Regions from separate parts of the Mesorhizobium sp. M0340 genome, predicted to be linked through region 1. Evidence: predicted binding sites of a transcription regulator. Region 1 holds the regulator's gene; each other region holds the start of a gene.
What was found. Region 1 encodes PhoB, which activates phosphate uptake and scavenging genes when phosphate is short. Its sites were predicted from a motif close to TGTCATNNANCTGTCAT; they were not measured.

Region 1 (4,475 bases):
CGACCAGGAAACGCCGATGACCTTGTCTTTCGCCTGCGCCACCGACGCCAGCGCCAGCGTCATGGCGACACCCGCCAGAATGGCGGTCGTGAATCTCTTCATCATATCCTCCCTGCGCCGCGTACGGCGTGACCAATTGCTCAACGACCAGCTTGGAAGCTCTAATTTTTTCGAGCCTCGAAAAAATACTGGCCCGATCTCCGGCTGCTGTCAACATCGATTGTGATGGATTTTGATGACTCTGCGAGTTTTTTCGAGCGTCGGAATAAACGATGACAGCGCCACCTGCATCTGACACTATTTGCCGCATCTGACACTATTTGTCGGACATTACCGACGGCTTCCGGTTCATGAGCGGCCGCGGCAACCGGGAGGAAAGCAAAACGATGTCGGTCGGAATCCGCCACGACGATTTGCGCCGGCGCAACCGGGCGATGGTGATCTCGGCGGTGCGCCGGGCCGGCCAGCCATCGCGTACGGAGATCGCAGCCACCACCGGCCTCAGTCATTCAACCATATCGGCGATCTCCTCCGACCTGATACGGGAAGGCATCCTCGCCGAGAGCAAGGCAAGTGAGCCCGTTTCGTTGAAACGCGGTCGTCCGCAGGTCGGCCTCGCCCTCAACCCGGAAGCGGCGGCGGTGCTGACCGTGGTGTTGTCGCTGAATTTCCTGTCGGCCGCCATTATCGACTATGCGGGACAGGTGGTCGCCGAGGAACAGCGCCGGCTGGACACGCTGACCATGCCGCGCGACGAACTGATCCGCGAATGCAGGGCCATCGTCCGGCGCCGGCTTGAGGACCCAGACCTTGACGTCCGCAGTGTCGCCCGCATCGCCCTGGCGATTCAGGGCATTACCGACTCCCCTGCACGCGCCATGCTGTGGTCGCCGATCACGCCGCAGACCGACATCGCCTTTGCCGACATGCTGGAGGACGAATTCGGTATCCCGGCCACGGTGGAGAACGACTGCAATATGATGGCGGTGGCTTTGCGCTGGCGCGATCCGGATCGCTATCGCGACGACTTCATCGCCATCCTGCTTTCGCATGGCATCGGTATGGGGCTTGTGCTGAAGGGCGAACTGTTCACCGGGACGCATTCCTCGGGCGGCGAATTTGGCCACATGATCCATCGTCCGGGCGGAGCGCTCTGCCGTTGCGGGCGGCGCGGCTGCGTCGAAGCCTATGCCGGCAACTATGCCATCTGGCGCAACGCCAGGCAGATGAGCGAAGACAGCGAACCTATCGCCGACGTCAGCGACGCCGACATGCGCGCTCTGGCGGCCCGCGCGCGCGAGAAGGATGGGCCGGAACGCGAGGCCTACCGCAAGGCCGGCGAAGCGCTGGGTTTCGGTCTCGGCTCGCTGTTCGCGCTGATCGATCCAGCACCGGTCGCGATGGTCGGCGCCAGTGCCGCTGCCTTCGATCTGATCGAGCCGGCCTTGCGCAAGGCCATCGCCCAGACCGCCGGTGGCCAGCATTCGGGCTCGATCTCCTTCGACACCGAGCCAAACGAATTGCCGCTGATCCGCGAAGGCTGCGCGATGCGGGCGTTAAGCTTCGTCGACCAGGAGATTTTCGCGCCGGGCGCGCAAATGAGGCCCGGCGTCAGAAGGAACGTCGCCTGACCAGGCGGGTCAATCTTCCCTGATCGCATAGCCGGCGCCGCGGATGGTGCGGATGACATCCGGCATGCGGCCGTTATTGACGGCTTTGCGCAGCCGCCCGACATGCACGTCGACGGTGCGTTCGTCGATATAGATCGTCTCGCCCCAGACATTATCGAGCAACTGGCTACGCGAGAAGACGCGGCCCGGATGCCGCATCATGAACTCGAGCAGCCGGAATTCGGTCGGCCCGAGCCGGATCTCGCTCTTCTTGCGATAAACCCGGTGCGATTCGCGATCGAGCACGATGTCGCCGACCTTCAGCACGCTGGACAGCACTTCCGGCTTGGCGCGCCGCAGCAGCGCCTTGACCCTGGCCATGAATTCCGGTGTCGAAAACGGTTTGACCAGATAGTCGTCGGCGCCGGTCGAAAGACCGCGCACCCGGTCGCTCTCCTCGCCGCGCGCGGTCAGCATGATGATCGGCAGCCGCTCGGTTTCGGGGCGCACGCGCAACCTGCGGCAGAGCTCGATGCCGGAAACCGCCGGTATCATCCAGTCGAGCACCAGAAGGTCGGGCACATTTTCCTGCAAACGGATCTCGGCTTCGTCGCCGCGTGTCACCACCTCGACCTGGTAGCCTTCGGATTCGAGATTGTAGCGGAGCAGCACGCCCAACGGCTCCTCGTCCTCCACCACCATTATGCGTGGTGCGATCATCGGCTGGGCACCCCCATCATGTCACCGGTGCAGGCATTGTCGTTTCGTCCTGCTTCGGACGATTGACCGGCAATTGCTCGCCGGTCAGCACATAGTACGCATTTTCGGCGATGTTGGTGACATGGTCGCCGATCCGCTCGAGATTCTTGGCGCAGAACAGCAGATGCGTGCAAGCGGTGATGTTGCGCGGATCTTCCATCATGTAGGTCAACAGCTCGCGGAACACCGACGTGTATTTGACGTCGATGCGCTCGTCGGCGGCGCGCAGCTTGGCCAACGCGGCCGCATCGCCTGCAGCATATTCCTCGATGACGCCCTGCACCTGGATGAGCACTAGCTGCGCCATCGCATCGATGGAATGCGATAGGTCGCGCGGCGTGACGCTGAGGCCGACCGCGCTCACACGCTTGGCGATGTTCTTGGCAAGGTCGCCGATGCGTTCGAGGTCGCCGGCCATGCGGATCGCTCCGACGACATGGCGCAGATCGTGAGCCATTGGCTGGCGCTTGGCGATCAGGGTGATGGCGCGATCGTCCAGTTCGCGTTGACGCGCATCCATGATGGCGTCGTCGGAGACGACGCGTTGCGCCAGCACGTTGTCGGAATTCAACAGGGCCTTGGTCGCCCCGCCGACCATCGAACCGGCGAGGTCGGCCATGTCGCGGATCAGCTTGCTGATCTGCTCGAGATCCTCGTCGAAAGAAGCGACTGTGTGTTCGCCCATGGTCCTGTCCTCATATGCATGATCGGAACGGCTCAGCCGAAGCGGCCGGTGATGTAGTCCTGCGTGCGCTTCTCGCGGGGCGACGTGAATATCTTCTCGGTCCGGTCGAACTCGACCAGTTCACCCAGATACATGAAGGCGGTCTGGCGCGACACGCGCGCCGCTTGCTGCATGTTGTGGGTGACGATGACGATCGTGTAGTCGGCTTGCAGCTCGTCGATCAGTTCCTCGATCTTGGCCGTCGACAGCGGGTCGAGGGCCGAAGCCGGTTCGTCGAGCAGAATGACTTCCGGCTTCACTGCCACGGTGCGCGCGATGCAGAGCCGCTGCTGCTGGCCACCGGACAGGCTCAACCCGCTGGCGTTTAGCTTGTCCTTGACCTCGCTCCACAGCGCGGCCCGCTTCAACGCTTGCTCGACGCGGCCGTCCATCTCGGACTTGCCGAGATTCTCGTAGAGCCTGACGCCGAATGCTATGTTCTCGTAGATCGACATCGGGAACGGCGTCGGCTTCTGGAACACCATGCCGATCTTTGTCCTGAGGAGGTTGAGATCCTGCGACCGGTCGAGAATGTTCTTGCCGTCGAGCAGCACCTGGCCCTCGGCGGTCTGTTTCGGGTAGAGCTCGTAGATGCGGTTGAAGACGCGCAGCAGCGTCGATTTCCCGCAACCCGAAGGGCCGATGAAGGCTGTGACGCTGCGCTCGGGCAGCGACAGGCTGATGTCCTTCAGCGCCTTGCTCTGGCCGTAGTAGAAGTTGAGGTTCTTGACCTCGATCTTCGTCTTCTCGGTGGCCGTTTCGGTCATCGTCATGTCCGGGGACAACATCTGTGTCATCTGTCCTCTCTGCGTCCGGTAAGGCTGCGGGCGAGGATGCTCAAGCCCAGAACCGTCAGGGTGATTATGAGTGCGCCGGTCCACGCCAATTGCTGCCATTCCTCGTAAGGGCTGAGAGCGAACTGGAAGATGGTCACCGGCAGGCTGGCCATCGGCGCGTTGATATTGCTGCTCCAGAACTGGTTGTTGAGCGCGGTGAAGAGCAGCGGCGCCGTCTCGCCGGAAATGCGTGCTATCGCCAGCAATATGCCGGTGACGATGCCGGACAATGCGGCGCGGTAGGCGACCGAACGGATCACCACCCAGCGTGGCGCGCCGATCGCGGCACCGGCTTCACGCAACGCGTTCGGCACCAGGTTGAGCATGTCTTCAGTGGTGCGCACGACCACCGGAATGACCAGGATGGCAAGCGCCACGGCGCCGGCAATGGCCGAGAAATGTCCCATTGGCCGCACCATCAATTCGTAGACGAACAAGCCGATGATGATCGACGGCGCCGACAACAGGATGTCGTTGATGAAGCGGACGACGGTGGTGATGCGCGAAAAACGTCCATACTCGGCCATGTAGGTTCCCGCCAGCACG
Region 2 (4,475 bases), on a different contig from region 1:
AACTCCGTTCGGGCTGCCGCAGCGTACCGTCAAATCTAGCAGCAGCCTAGACGAACTCAGGCTGCTCACAGTGATCTGGTAAACGGAACGCTATTTCTTCAAGCTTGCCTCGATCAGAAGGTCGGCGTTGCGGGCGACCGACTGCGCCGGCCCGCCGACACCGAACAGCTGGCCGCTGATATAGGCGCCCTCGATCAGGAGCAGCAGCCCGTCGCCCAGCGTGTCGGCGTCGCCGGCGCCCATCTCTGCCGCCATGGCACGCAGGCGCCGGCGCAATTCCCGCTTGTTGGCTTCGCTCACGACGCGGGCTGGATGGCCATGTTCGGGATATTCGACCGCGGCATTGGTCATGCCGCAGCCGCGATAATCGGGCCTTTGCGTACGCTTGCCGACACGCGTCAGGAAGGCGAGGATCTGCGCGCGCGGATCGCCGGGATGGGCATTCACCGCCTCGTCGAAGCGCTCCCAAAATTCGAGGTCATAGTGCCGGAGATAGGATGCGGCCAACTCATCCTTGGACGGAAAGCTGCGGTAGAGGCTGGGCTTGGTGACGCCGGCACGCCGCACGATCTCGTCGACGCCGATCGCCCTGATGCCTTGCCGGTAAAACAGGTCGCGCGCCACCTGGAGAATCCGTTCGGCGGCGCGAGGCGGCGGTGCGTCATTCGCCTTGATCGTTGGTTCAATGCTTTTCATGTCTGGTGTACCGATTAGCTGGTTGACAATGTTACCGGTCGGTACGTATGTTTCGCGCTCCTGCAACGTACCGGTCAGTAACATGATAGCTCAATCCCGCCCGTTTGGCCAGCGCTACGCTTTCGTCGTGGTCGCCGTCATCTTCCTTTGCCTGCTGATCGCAGCGGGCCTGCGTTCGGCGCCGGCAGTCATGATGCTGCCGCTGGAGAACAGTTTCGGCTGGCGGCGCGACGTCGTCTCGCTGGCCGCTGCCACTGGCATCTTCCTCTATGGCCTGACCGGGCCGTTTGCCGCGGCGCTGATGGAGCGGATCGGGCTGCGCCGCACCTTGCTTGCCGCGCTGCTTTTGATGTCGGGATCGACCGCGCTCAGCCTGTTGATGACCAAGCCGTGGCATCTGCTCCTCACCTGGGGCGTGTTTTCCGGCGTCAGCTCGGGCGCCGTCGCCACCGTGCTCGGCGCAACCATCGTCAACCGCTGGTTCAAGACCAATCGCGGCCTGGTGATGGGACTGATGTCGGCGTCCAGCGCCACCGGGCTGCTGGTCTTCCTGCCGCTGCTCGCCTCGCTCGCCCAGTCAGGCGGCTGGAAGCCGGTCGCCATCGCCATTGCCGTGGCCACCGCCTGCCTGGTGCCGCTGGTCTATATGCTGGTGCCGGAGCGCCCGGCCTCGATCGGCATGGTCCGCTATGGCGCCGAAGCCGACGACGTGCCGCCGGCGCCGCCGGCCGCGCAAGGCAATTTCCTTTCGCATACGCTGAGCACGCTGCGCCGCGCCGCCGGCACGCGCGTGTTCTGGTATCTGTTCGCTACTTTCTTCGTCTGCGGCTTCACCACCAACGGGCTGGTCGGCACGCACCTGATCGCCTTTTGCGGCGACATGGGCATAGGCGAAGTGCAAGCCGCCGGCCTGCTGTCGATGATGGGCATTTTCGACCTGATCGGCACGACGCTATCGGGCTGGCTCACCGACCGTTTCGATCCGCGCAAGCTGCTCGGCGTCTATTACGGCATCCGCGGCCTGTCGTTGATCTATCTGCCCTATTCCGGCTTTTCGGCAACCAGCCTGATCATCTTCGCCGTGTTTTACGGACTGGACTGGATCGCCACGGTGCCGCCGACGCTGAGGCTTTCCAACGAGGCGTTCGGCGACCGCAGCGGACCGATCGTCTTCGGTTGGATCGTCGCCGGCCATCAGGTTGGCGCCGCGACAGCGGCCTTCTTCGGCGGCACCATGCGCGAGCTGCAAGGCAATTACGAGCTTGCCTTCCTGATCGCCGGTATGACGGCAATAGCCGCCGCCTGCATCTCACTGCTGATCAACACCAGCCGCCCGGCCTTCGAGCCGGAACCGCAGGCGGCTTAGGGTGCGACAGTTGAGTGCTAATCTCCCCCGTTGAGGGGGAGATCGCCCGCCTGTTCACTGTTATCAAACCTTCATCGTTTCGAAATGTGCCTGAAACATTGAAGCTGGAGCTTGGCGGCGACGTTCAACGCCATCCAGGAGACAGCCATGAACAAGATTTCGATGACGCGGCGCGCTTTCGTCACGTCGGCCAGCGCCGTTGGCCTGGTCGGCGCGTCGGGCCTCGCGCTTCCCTATTACTCGCGCGCCAATCAGCGCCCGGCCTTTACCCACGGGATCCAATCCGGCGACGTCGACGCGACCAGCGGCATGGTCTGGGCGCGCACGGACCGGCCGTCGCGCGTCATGTTCGAAGTGTCGTCGACGGAGAGCTTCGCCAATGCCGTCCGCCTGGCGCCGCTCGATAGCTCGCCGGCCAGCGACTATACGGTGAAGCGGCTGCTTACCGATCTCGCCTCCGACCAGGACATCTTCTACCGCATGGTCGCGGCCGATCTTTCCGATATCAACGCCGTTTCCGAGCCGATCGTCGGCCGCTTCCGCACGGCACCTGCCTCGAAGCGCGACATTCGTTTCGCTTGGTCGGGCGACACCGCCGGCCAGGGCTGGGGCATCGACGACACCGGCATGAAGACCTACGCCACGATCGCCAAGCACACGCCGGACTTCTTCCTGCATTCGGGCGATACGATCTATGCCGACGGCGCGATGAAGGACGAGGTCGACCTGCCCGGCGGCGGCAAGTGGAAGAACACCGTGCTGATCGACGAAAAACGCAAGGTTGCCGAGACGCTGGATGAATACCGGGGTCAGTGGAAATACAATTTGATGGACAGGAACGTGCTGGCGCTGAACGCCATCTGCCCGACGTTCTACCAGTGGGACGACCACGAGGTGGTGAACAACTGGTCGGATTCGAAGGATCTGAGCGCCGACGACCGCTACACCGAAAAATCCATCCATGTACTGACGGCACGCGCGGCGCGCGCCTTTCACGAAATGACGACGATCCGCTACGAGCCGTCTGAGCCCGGCCGTGTCTACCGCAAAATCGCCTATGGGCCGCTGCTCGATGTGTTCTTCCTCGACATGCGTTCCTATCGCGGCCCCAACGGTCCGAATATGCAGGAGACGATGACGCCGCAATCACGCATCCTCGGCGAACAACAGACGAAATGGCTGAAGCGCGAGCTGGCGAATTCCAATGCAACCTGGAAAATCATCGCCGCCGACATGCCGCTCGGCCTCGTCGTCTGGAACGACGGCACCATGAAGGTCGGGGCCGAGGCAATCAGCAATGGCGACAATGGCGCGGCCAAGGGGCGCGAGCTGGAAATTGCCGACCTCCTTCGCTATATAAAGAACGCGGGGATCAGCAATACCGTCTGGCTAACCGCAGACGTGCATTACACAGCCGCGCATTATTACAATCCGGACAAGGCGCAGTTCCAGGACTTCAATCCGTTCTGGGAATTCGTTTCGGGTCCGATCCACGCCGGCACGTTCGGACCGAATGCTTTCGACATGACTTTCGGCCCGGAGCTGAGGTTCATCAAGGCACCGACCGCCGAACAGGGTCAGAACCTGCCGCCGTCGGCCGGCCTGCAGTTCTTCGGGCTCGTCGACATCGATGGAGCCACCGAGCAGTTGACGGTGCGGCTGATGGATCGCGACGACAGCGAACTCTACAAGGTCACGCTCGATCCGGTGCGGTCGGCGTGAGATTGCCTTTAGGACCACCCCGAAGGTGGATGTGCATCAATCGGGATAGCAGACGACGGGAATATTGGGCCAGACGGCGCTGTCGCATCCGGCGTTTTTTTGCCTTTGTTTGAAGGCGGTGCTGACCGGTCCGGTCACCACCGGGTCGACTCCGTCCGGAGCATCGGCAAAAAGCTGCTCTGCCGAGCGCTTGTCGGACGGCAGAGCAGACCGCGTCTCCTTGGACGGCGCGGCCGATTGCGCCGCGCTTGCCGCGAGGAGGACGGCGAGCGCGGTACATGCCAAAATCGGCCGGAGTTTGATGCCTGTCTCGATCATGAAATTCGAACTGTCCGGACCACGAAAGGTTCCGCCTTGGTTAATAATTCCACTTCACACCAAGACATTTAAGATTTGGTGACTTTATTTGGTGGCTCGCCTCCTCTTTCGCAAATGCGAAAAACCCTGTATGAGCCGCCCAACCGAAAGAGGCAGCGCCTTTTGGCCTGCTGCCTGCAACGCTCCCGAGACCGAAACATGAAAATCCGCAATATCGCGATCATCGCGCACGTCGACCATGGAAAAACCACCCTCGTCGACCAGCTCCTGAAACAGTCCGGCTCGTTCCGCGACAACCAGCGCGTCGCCGAGCGCGCCATGGATTCAAACGATCTTGAAAAGGAACGCGGCATCACCATCCTGGCCAAGGCGA
Region 3 (4,475 bases), on a different contig from region 1:
CCCCGAGGCGCCAGGACGGCAGCTTGTCGCCGCGCCACCGCTGGCGCCGGAATTGCCCGACGCCAACCGCGAAGGCCTGTCCTTCCTGACGCTGGTCGCCATCGTCGTGCTGGCGGGCCTGTCGCATTTGACCGGAGCGCCGATCTTCATCACCATCGGCCTTTTGGCGACAGCCATGGCCGGGCTCGCCATGCATCTGCGCAACAGGCGCACCGAGCGCCGCGCAGTGGCCCTGCTCGATGCCACCACCGCCCGCAGCCGCGCCGAAATCGAGACGCTGGCCGACCGCATGTGGGAGATGCAGGAGAGCGAGGAGCGCTTTCGCGGTCTGATCGATGCACTCGGCGATCTCGTCGTCCACCGCGACCGCGACGGCCACATCGTCTACGCCAACAAGGTTTTCGCCGACCTTGTCGAAACCGACCAGCGCGAGCTGGCCGGCAAGACCCTGGCCGAACTAGGCATCGATGTCGGAATCGTCCCCGACGCCGCCTTTTCCGACCATGAATGCCTGAGTTCCACCGACGTCGCCATTCGCACGCCGGACGGTCCACGCTGGTTCTCTTGGATCGAGCTGTCGGTGCGCGACAAGGACAGCGGCGCCGTTTCGCATCGCGCCATCGCCCGCGACATCACCGCCCGCAAGCGCGCCGAATCCTCGCTGATCACCGCCCGCGAGCGGGCCGAATATGCGAGCCAGGCCAAATCGCGTTTCCTCGCCACCGTCAGCCACGAGATCCGCACGCCGATGAACGGCATCATGGGCATGGCCCGGCTTCTCGCCGACACCAGCCTTTCGCCCGAGCAGCGGACCTATGTCGGCGCCATCTCGACCTCGGCCAGCGCGCTGCTGGCGCTAATCGAGGACCTGCTCGACTACTCCAAGATCGAGGCCGGCCGCTTCGATCCCGAACCGCAGCCGATGTCGGTGCGTGAGATCGCCGACAATGTCGTCGAGCTTTTGGCGGCGCGGGCTTTTGCCAAGGATATCGGCCTCGGCTGTCATGTCGAACCCGACGTGCCGCAGCTGATCACCGCCGACCCCGGCAGGGTCAGGCAGGTGCTGCTCAACCTCATCGGCAACGCCGTCAAGTTCACCGACAGCGGCGGCGTCCTGGCAAGCATCGCCCGCGTCCGCACCGAAACCACCGACCGCATCCGCTTCACCATCACCGACACCGGCCCCGGTCTGCGCGAGGAGGACATGGAGCGCATCTTCGAGGACTTTGAACAGGCTGACGGCACCTCGACCCGTGCGCATGGCGGTGCCGGCCTCGGTCTTGCCATTTCCAAGCGCCTGGTGACCGCCATGGGCGGCACCATCTCTGTTTCGAGCCGCCTTGGCCAGGGATCTGAATTCGTCTTCGAGATTCCCGCTATTTCCGCCGTCGAGGCGCCGCAGATCCGCGAGAACCCGCTGTCGGGCCGGCATGCGGTGATCGTGTCGAAGAACCCGGTCGAGGCCGAAGCCATCGCCCGCACCATTCGCGCCAATGGCGGCACGGTCGATCTGGCCACCGCCGCCGCCCAGGCGACCGCTTTCGCCGAGGGCTGTGACGTGCTGCTGATCGATGCTGCCATGGAGCAAAGCGACGGCAGGCTGCTCAGGCGCCTGCGCCAGAGCGGATTTGCCGAGTGCGAGGCAGTGACGCTGATCGCGCCGACCGACCGCGGCATGCTTGGCGAGTTCCGTGCCAATGGTTACGCCACCTTCCTGGCGAGGCCGGTGCGCGGCGAGACACTGCTGCGCGTGCTTTTGACCAGCCATGCACCGGTCATCGCCGAGCCGCAACTGCAAAGGCGCGGCGCGCAGGCCGGGCATGCCATTGGCGCCCGCCAGCAGGGCCTGTCGGTGCTGATCGCCGAGGACAACGACATCAATGCCATGCTGGCCCGCGCCACGCTGCTGAAGGCCGGGCATCGCGTGAAAGTGGTCGGCAACGGCAAGGCCGCGGTCGAGGCGGTTATCAGCACCGGCCACAAGCACCGCTACGACGTGGTGCTGATGGACTTGCACATGCCTGTCATGGACGGCCTGGACGCCATCGCCGCCATCCGCCGCCATGAGGAGGAGACCGCGGTGCCGCCGGTGCCGATCATGGTGCTGTCGGCCGACAGCCAGGAAAAGACCCGCCATGCCGTGCTCGCTCACGGTGCCAGCGGCTTCGTCACCAAGCCGCTCGACCCCGATGCCCTGGTTCATGCCGTCGAGGGGCAAGTGGCCGCCTGAGGCACAACATAGACGGTTGATAGATTACCCAGCCGACGAAGTATTGCCCGCAGAGCCGTATCACGGTACTGTCACAATCCTGTTGCACCTACACCGTATCCCCGTGCCAAGAGGGATGGCTCGAAGGAGAATCACTCGTGCATACAGTCATGCCGGAATGTGATGCTCGGCCGAACGCCAGCGGGCCTTTGCTCGTCGGCCGGAACGCCGATGCCGTCATAAAAGGCGCATCGCTCGGCCGCATCGGCAATCTCGAAGTGCGGCTCGCCCGCAACGAGGCCGAGATCGCTGCCGCGCAGGAAGTGCGCTACCGGGTGTTCTACGACGAGCTTGGTGCCAGGAAGGACCTGTTCCAGATGCAGGACCGCCGCGATGCCGATCGCTTCGATCCCCTCTGCGATCATCTGCTTGTGTTCGATACTTCGCTTTCCGGCCCCGAGCATCGCCGCATCGTCGGCACCTACCGCCTGCTGCGGCAGGAGATTGCCGCGGCGGCCGGCGGCTTCTATTCCGAAGGCGAATTCGAGCTGACCAAGCTGATCGCGCGGCATCCCGGCCAGCGTTTCCTCGAGCTCGGCCGCTCCTGTGTTCTGCCGGAATACCGCTCGAAGCGCACTATCGAGGCGCTGTGGCAAGGCATCTGGGCCTATATCAACCATTACGGCATCGGCGTGATGACCGGCTGCGCGTCGTTCCACGGCACCGTGCCGGCGGCACATGCCGAGGCGTTGACCTATCTTGCCCACCACTGCCGGACGAATTCATCCTGGGATGTGCGCGCCGTCGCCGGGCGCTATTGTTCCATGGACCTGATGCCGATCGAGGCCGTCAACACCAAGGCGGCGATCGCCGCGATGCCGCCGCTGGTCAAAGGCTATCTGCGCGTCGGCGCGCGCATCGGCGACGGCTGCGTCATCGACCGTGATTTCTCGACGGTCGACGTGTTCGTGGTGATGCCGGTCAAGGAGATCGGTGCCCGCTACGTCAATTATTATGGCGGAGAAGCGCAGCGGTTTGCTGCCTGAGTAGGGGAGAAGGGAACGGCCGGAGTAGGCAAGTGCTCTGCTCTATTTTACCCGACGTAGCGGTATTCCCTACTCCCGTACTGCCCTATTCCCCTACTCCCCCAACTTACGCATCTTTCTCGGCCTGCTCGTTCACCGGCCCCGGCTCCACCGGCGCTTCGCTCGCCACATGCTTGGGGCCGCCCTTGGCGACGCCGACCATGGCCGGCCGCAGCACACGCTCGCCGATCGAATAGCCGGGCTGCACGACCTGCACGACTGTGTTGGCCGGTACGTCGGGATTGGGCACCTCGAACATCGCCTGGTGGAAATTCGGATCGAATTTCTCGCCCTCCGGCTCAAGCTTCTTCACGCCGTGACGTTCAAGCGCCGACAGCATGGCGCGCTCGGTGATCTCGACGCCGTCGATCAGCGCCTTGAAACCGGCATCGCCCGAAGCCTTGGCCTCCTCCGGGATGGCATCCAGGGCACGGCGCAGATTGTCTGACACCGAAAGCATGTCGCGGGCAAAGTTGGCAACCGCATAGGCGCGCGCATCGTGCACGTCGCGGGCGGTGCGGCGGCGCAAATTCTCCATGTCGGCCGCGACGCGCAGCGCGCGATCCTTCAGCTCTTCGTTTTCCTTCAGAAGCCGCACAAGCGCTTCATAGTCGCTGTCGACGCCGCCTTCCCTTGGCTCCGCGGCAGCCTCGGTCTTCTCGGCTTCATCGGGCGCGCGTTCGTCTTTTGCCTGGTCGCTCATCGCCGTTTCCCGTCATTTTCGAATGGTGTGGATTTGCGCCCGATATCGAGGTTTGGCGGCCAAAAATCAAGGGGCAAGCGATACTGCAGCCGCTGGCCACGGCTTGAGGGCGAACAGCAGAGACTTTTCGATTTTAATTCAAACTTTACCGTATCCGACGGCTTTGCTTGCCAGGCTACTACAATGCGGGAACCATTCCTCCTGTGGAAGAGTTTCGAAGCCGACACAGGATTTTGGAAGATGTCCCGCACCAATGGCGAAAAGCGCGACGGGCTCGCCCTCGATATCCGGCGCCAGCTCGGCAATGAGACCACCAAGCGCTTCCTGCGCACCCTGCCGGCATTCCGCACGGAGACGGATATTCCCGACCGCCTGAAGAAATTGCTCGACCGCCTGGATGGCATCGAAACCAACATGGTCGCAGGCGGGCGCCGTCGGTAGGCGCCGTTGCCGGCGACGCGCCCGGCGACTGTGGCCG
Region 4 (4,475 bases), on a different contig from region 1:
CAAGGTAATGACCTCGCCAGGCGGTATCGGCCGTCGATCGTTCCATTCGCCGCCACTGGCGCCGACGACGCGGAAAGCCTGCGGGCGCTCGAACAGCTTGTCTCCGCGGGCGAGAGTGTCATCCTGCTTCAGTCGGACGCCATTGCTCTGCCCGCGGGGCTTTTTGCGACTTCGACCGCAGCCGGGGTTCAAATGATTGCCGAGCGGCCGTTGCAAACCGTGTCTGACCAACGTGTGCAACGTCTGACCCGAGACGATGCGGCTGAGATGCTCGCCCTGGCATTGCTCACCAAGCCTGGCCCATTCACGCTCGAAGCCTTGAGCCTGGGCGATTTTTGGGGCGTGAAAATCGAAGGCAGACTTGTGGCAATGGCCGGCGAGCGCATGAAGCAACCTGGCTATACCGAACTCAGCGGGGTGTGCTCACATCCGGAATTTCGCGGCGGTGGCCTGGGCAAGCTGCTGTCCCTGTTCGTGGCAAACCGGATAGTGGCTCGCGGCGAAGTTCCCTATCTCCACGCCTATGCCAGCAACGCCACGGCCATCAGACTATACGAGTCCATTGGCTTCAGGTTGCGAAGCACAATGAATGTGGCCGTGGTTCAGCGCACCGAATGATTAGTCGGCGCATGATGCGCAGCATGGATGCATCCCATATCAGGAAAGGAAGGATTTCGCATCACCGAAATCCTTCCTCGAGAATGCAAGGCCTTCCTGCGTCTCAGACCGCGATCTTGCCGCCGCCTTGCCTGGTGATGGCAACGACCGCCGGGCGCACCGGCATGTCCGGCTTGAAGTCAGGCCAGCGGGTCGACAAATCCTCATAATAGGACGGACGCCCAAAAGCCTCCCAGTCCTCGCCACCGTCGCCTGGATGCTGGACGGCAACGAAAGCAGTCTGGTCGTCCGGCGCAAACAGGGGACCACACATTTCGGCGCCGATCGGCACACGGAAGAACAGCTTTGAGGTCGCCCGCGCCGGGCCTTCCGTGTCGACCGCCCACAGGCCGTCGGTGCGGCCTGTGACCTTCGGGCCCTGGCCGTCGGTAGCAACCCAGAGGCGGCCGGCCGAATCGACCGCGCAATTGTCCGGCATGCCGAACCAGCCATTGGCAGTGGTTGCGGTGGAGAAGGTGGCGCCGATTTCGGCCACGGCGGGATCGCCGCATTTCAGCAGGATTTCCCACTTGCCCTTGGTGGCGGCAAAATCACCGCCGTCCTCGACGATCTCGATGATGTGGCCAAAGGCATTTTCGGCGCGCGGGTTGGCGGCGTCGACCTGATCGGCCTTGCGCTTCGAATTGTTGGTCAGCATGACATAGACTTTGCCATTGGCGGCATTGGGCTGGATGTCTTCCGGACGGTCCATCTTCGTGGCGCCGAGCAGGTCGGCGGCGCGGCGCGTCTCGATCAGCACGTCGGCCTGGCTGGCAAAGCCGTTCTCCGCCGTCAGCGGCCCTTGGCCGAAGACGATCGGCAGCCATTCGATTGAACCGTCCTCGGCGAACTTGGCGACATGCAAGGTGCCGTCGTCGAGCAAGTTCATGTTGGCGGCGCGATCGTCCGGATTGAACTTGCCTGTGGTGACGAACTTATAGACATAGTCGAAGCGCTCGTCGTCGCCGAGGTAGAAGACGACACGGCCATCCTTGGCGACGATCGATTCTGCGCCCTCATGCTTGAAGCGGCCCATAGCGGTGCGCTTCCTCGGCACCGACGTCGGATCCTGGACGTCGACCTCGACGATCCAGCCGAAGCGGTTCGGCTCGTTCGGCTCCTTGCCTATATCGAAACGGTCGTGATGCGCCGCCCATTCATAGGCGCCTTCGGGAATGCCGAGGCGCTTGTAGTTGGCCGCCTCGTTATGGCTCTGCGGCAGCTCGCCCGAGAAATAGCCGTGGATGTTCTCCTCGGCCATGACATAGGTGCCCCACGGCGTGACGCCGCCGGCGCAGTTGTTGAGGGTGCCGATGACCTTCGTGCCGCTCGGGTCGGCGCTGGTCTTGACGCGGTCGTGGCCGGCGACGGGACCCGACAGTGCCATCTCGGTGTTGGAGGTGATGCGGCGGTTGAGCTTGCCGTCGCGCACGACCTGCCATTTGCCGGCTTCTTTGCGGATCTCGACAATGGTGCCGCCATGCGCGGCCATCTCGACATCGACTTGCTCCTTGCTGAGGGGCGCCTGCTTGGCTTTGCCATCGACGATGGTGACGAGGCCCGGGAACATCAGATGCGGATTGGTGTATTCGTGGTTGACGACCAGCAGGCCATGCTCGGCCGAGCCGCCGATCGGGATATAACCGACATAGTCGTTGTTGTAGCCGAATTGTCTGGCCTGGGCTTCCGCCGACTGTTTTGTCGGATCGAATTCCGGCGAATCGGCGAACAGCGGATCGCCCCAGCGCAGCAGCACGTCGGCGTCATAGCCAGGTGCGACGTGATGCTTGTCGTCGATGCCGGCCTCGAGCTCGTCGAAAGCGAAGGCGGATCCTTCGGCGGCGCGGGCGTTGTCGGCGGTGATCAGCGCCAGCGGGCTGACGGTAGCGGCTATGGCCGAGACGGCAAGCGAGCCCTTGAGGAAGCCGCGGCGCGAGAACCGCGCGGCGATGATCTCACCCATGGTGCGGTTGTCGGTGGGATTGACTCCTGGCCCATCGTTTTCCTCGAGCAGACTGGTGCGGAAATGGGCGTCAGGGGTGCGATGTTCGGTCGAGCGCTGTTCGGTCATGGGGGCCTGCCTCTGGCTGGATGGATTGCTGGAGCGTGTTGTCTGGCCAATCCGGTATTACCGGCAGGTCACAGTTTGATGACATGCCGGCTAATTGCCACCTGCGATTTCGTATCCAACATCAGTCCCGCTTGACCGCGACCGGCGCTTCGGAAACAAGAGCTGCGGCAGGCGCGTAGGGACCGCATCGGGAGGAACAAAAGTGAGTTTCTGGGGACTTGGGCAGCTCTGCGTTTCGACCGTGATCTTCCTGCTGGCGGCGATGGCCGCAAAACAGTGGGGGCTGGCGCCGAGCCTCGGCAAGATCGTGCTGACGTTGGCGCTCTATTCGCTGGGCAATCTGATCATGCTGAGGCTGATCCGTGAATTCGGCATGTCGGTGTCGTTCAGCCTGTCGGCGGTGATCCAGCTGGTGTCGGTGAATGTGGTGGCGCTGGTCTTCTTCGGCGAGCGCGTCAATGCCTTGCAGGCAACCGGCATTGTGCTTGCCATCGCAGCTGTGGCGCTGATCACGCTCGGGCCCTATCTGCAAAGGCTGTAGCTGCGATCGGGCCGATGAAGAAGATTGCAAGCAGACTGCGCAACTGGCTGGAGTTCCCGGTTCTGCTGGCCGGGCTGGTCATTGCCGGCGGGCTGTGGGGGTTCGAAGAACTGATGGAGCTGGCGCGGGCGACCACGCCGCATGCCTTCGACACCGAAATCCTGCTTGCCTTCCGCAAGGCCGGCCAGCCCGACAATCCGATCGGACCGGCGTGGCTGGAAGGAGCGATGCGCGACGTCACCAGTCTTGGCAGCGCCAGCGTGCTGGTGCTGATCACGGCAGCAATGATCGTCTATCTGCTCCTTATCCGCAGGCCAGGCGCGGCGCTTCTCATGTTCGTCGCGGTGGCGGGCGGCCAGCTCCTGTCAAGCGTGCTGAAATTCGATATCGACCGGCCGCGCCCCGATCTGGTCTCGCATCTCGCCGATGTGGCATCGCTTTCGTTTCCGAGCGGCCACGCCATGCTGTCGGCGGTGACGTATTTGACGCTGGGCAGCATGGCGGCACGGTTTTTGCCCGGGCTCACAACGAAGATCTATGTACTCGTGCTGGCGGTGCTGACGACGGTGGTCGTCGGCATCAGCCGCATCTATCTCGGCGTCCACTGGCCGTCCGACGTGCTGGCCGGCTGGTGCGCCGGCTTTGCCTGGGCGATGCTGTGCTGGCTGGCGGCACGATTGCTGCAGCGATGGCTAGGGCGGGCCGACGGCACCTGACGTCGGCCGGACTACTTCAAATCAGCCTGTTGATCAGGCCATGTCCGCAGCCTGCCAGCAGGAAAACCATCGACAGCAAGACTGTCGAGGTCGCCAACGCTTTGAATGTCTTCACCTGCTCATCCTTTTTAAGGTCGTACCTGTGAAATCGGTACCGCAATGGATGTCCCGCCTAACGATGTCGAGGTTTGTAGCATGCCAGCGCACCGGCTGGCAAAGACTGTTGCATGTTTCACATATGCAAAATGATGTTTGACCCATCATTATGAAGGTATTATACGTGATACTGCAGAACTCAGACGGGGTTTTGACCGATGATCACTGCCGCGCAGATGCGTGCCGCGAGGGCGCTGGCCGGCATCGATCAGAAGACCCTCGCCGAGCGCGCCGGGGTTTCGCTTCCAACCATTCAGCGCATGGAAGCGAGCGACGGCGTGGTCCGGGGCGTGGTCGATACGCTGATGAAGGTCATCCAGGCCCTTGAAGAGGC

Region 2: a site for PhoB is predicted at 2,121-2,137, ahead of NKI79_RS19330 (alkaline phosphatase D family protein). Genes of this name have one in related genera too.
Region 3: a site for PhoB is predicted at 2,300-2,316, ahead of olsB (l-ornithine N(alpha)-acyltransferase). Genes of this name have one in related genera too.
Region 4: a site for PhoB is predicted at 2,796-2,812, ahead of NKI79_RS14980 (PhoX family protein). Genes of this name have one in related genera too.

Annotation. Positions count from the first base shown of each region.
Region 1 covers NZ_JAMYRR010000019.1:53,786-58,260, reverse strand. The annotation lists gene xylF (D-xylose ABC transporter substrate-binding protein) at 1-102, opposite strand, end outside; gene NKI79_RS24230 (ROK family protein) at 387-1,631, shown strand; gene phoB (phosphate regulon transcriptional regulator PhoB) at 1,641-2,330, opposite strand; gene phoU (phosphate signaling complex protein PhoU) at 2,347-3,054, opposite strand; gene pstB (phosphate ABC transporter ATP-binding protein PstB) at 3,087-3,890, opposite strand; gene pstA (phosphate ABC transporter permease PstA) at 3,887-4,475, opposite strand, start outside.
Region 2 covers NZ_JAMYRR010000013.1:68,415-72,889, forward strand. The annotation lists gene NKI79_RS19320 (TetR/AcrR family transcriptional regulator) at 91-696, opposite strand; gene NKI79_RS19325 (MFS transporter) at 779-2,062, shown strand; gene NKI79_RS19330 (alkaline phosphatase D family protein) at 2,210-3,784, shown strand; gene NKI79_RS19335 (hypothetical protein) at 3,821-4,102, opposite strand; gene typA (translational GTPase TypA) at 4,301-4,475, shown strand, end outside.
Region 3 covers NZ_JAMYRR010000002.1:79,320-83,794, reverse strand. The annotation lists gene NKI79_RS03085 (hybrid sensor histidine kinase/response regulator) at 1-2,230, shown strand, start outside; gene olsB (l-ornithine N(alpha)-acyltransferase) at 2,380-3,255, shown strand; gene grpE (nucleotide exchange factor GrpE) at 3,362-3,997, opposite strand; gene NKI79_RS03070 (hypothetical protein) at 4,238-4,438, shown strand.
Region 4 covers NZ_JAMYRR010000008.1:240,467-244,941, reverse strand. The annotation lists gene NKI79_RS14985 (GNAT family N-acetyltransferase) at 1-618, shown strand, start outside; gene NKI79_RS14980 (PhoX family protein) at 722-2,728, opposite strand; gene NKI79_RS14975 (hypothetical protein) at 2,931-3,269, shown strand; gene NKI79_RS14970 (phosphatase PAP2 family protein) at 3,284-3,985, shown strand; gene NKI79_RS14965 (helix-turn-helix domain-containing protein) at 4,300-4,475, shown strand, end outside.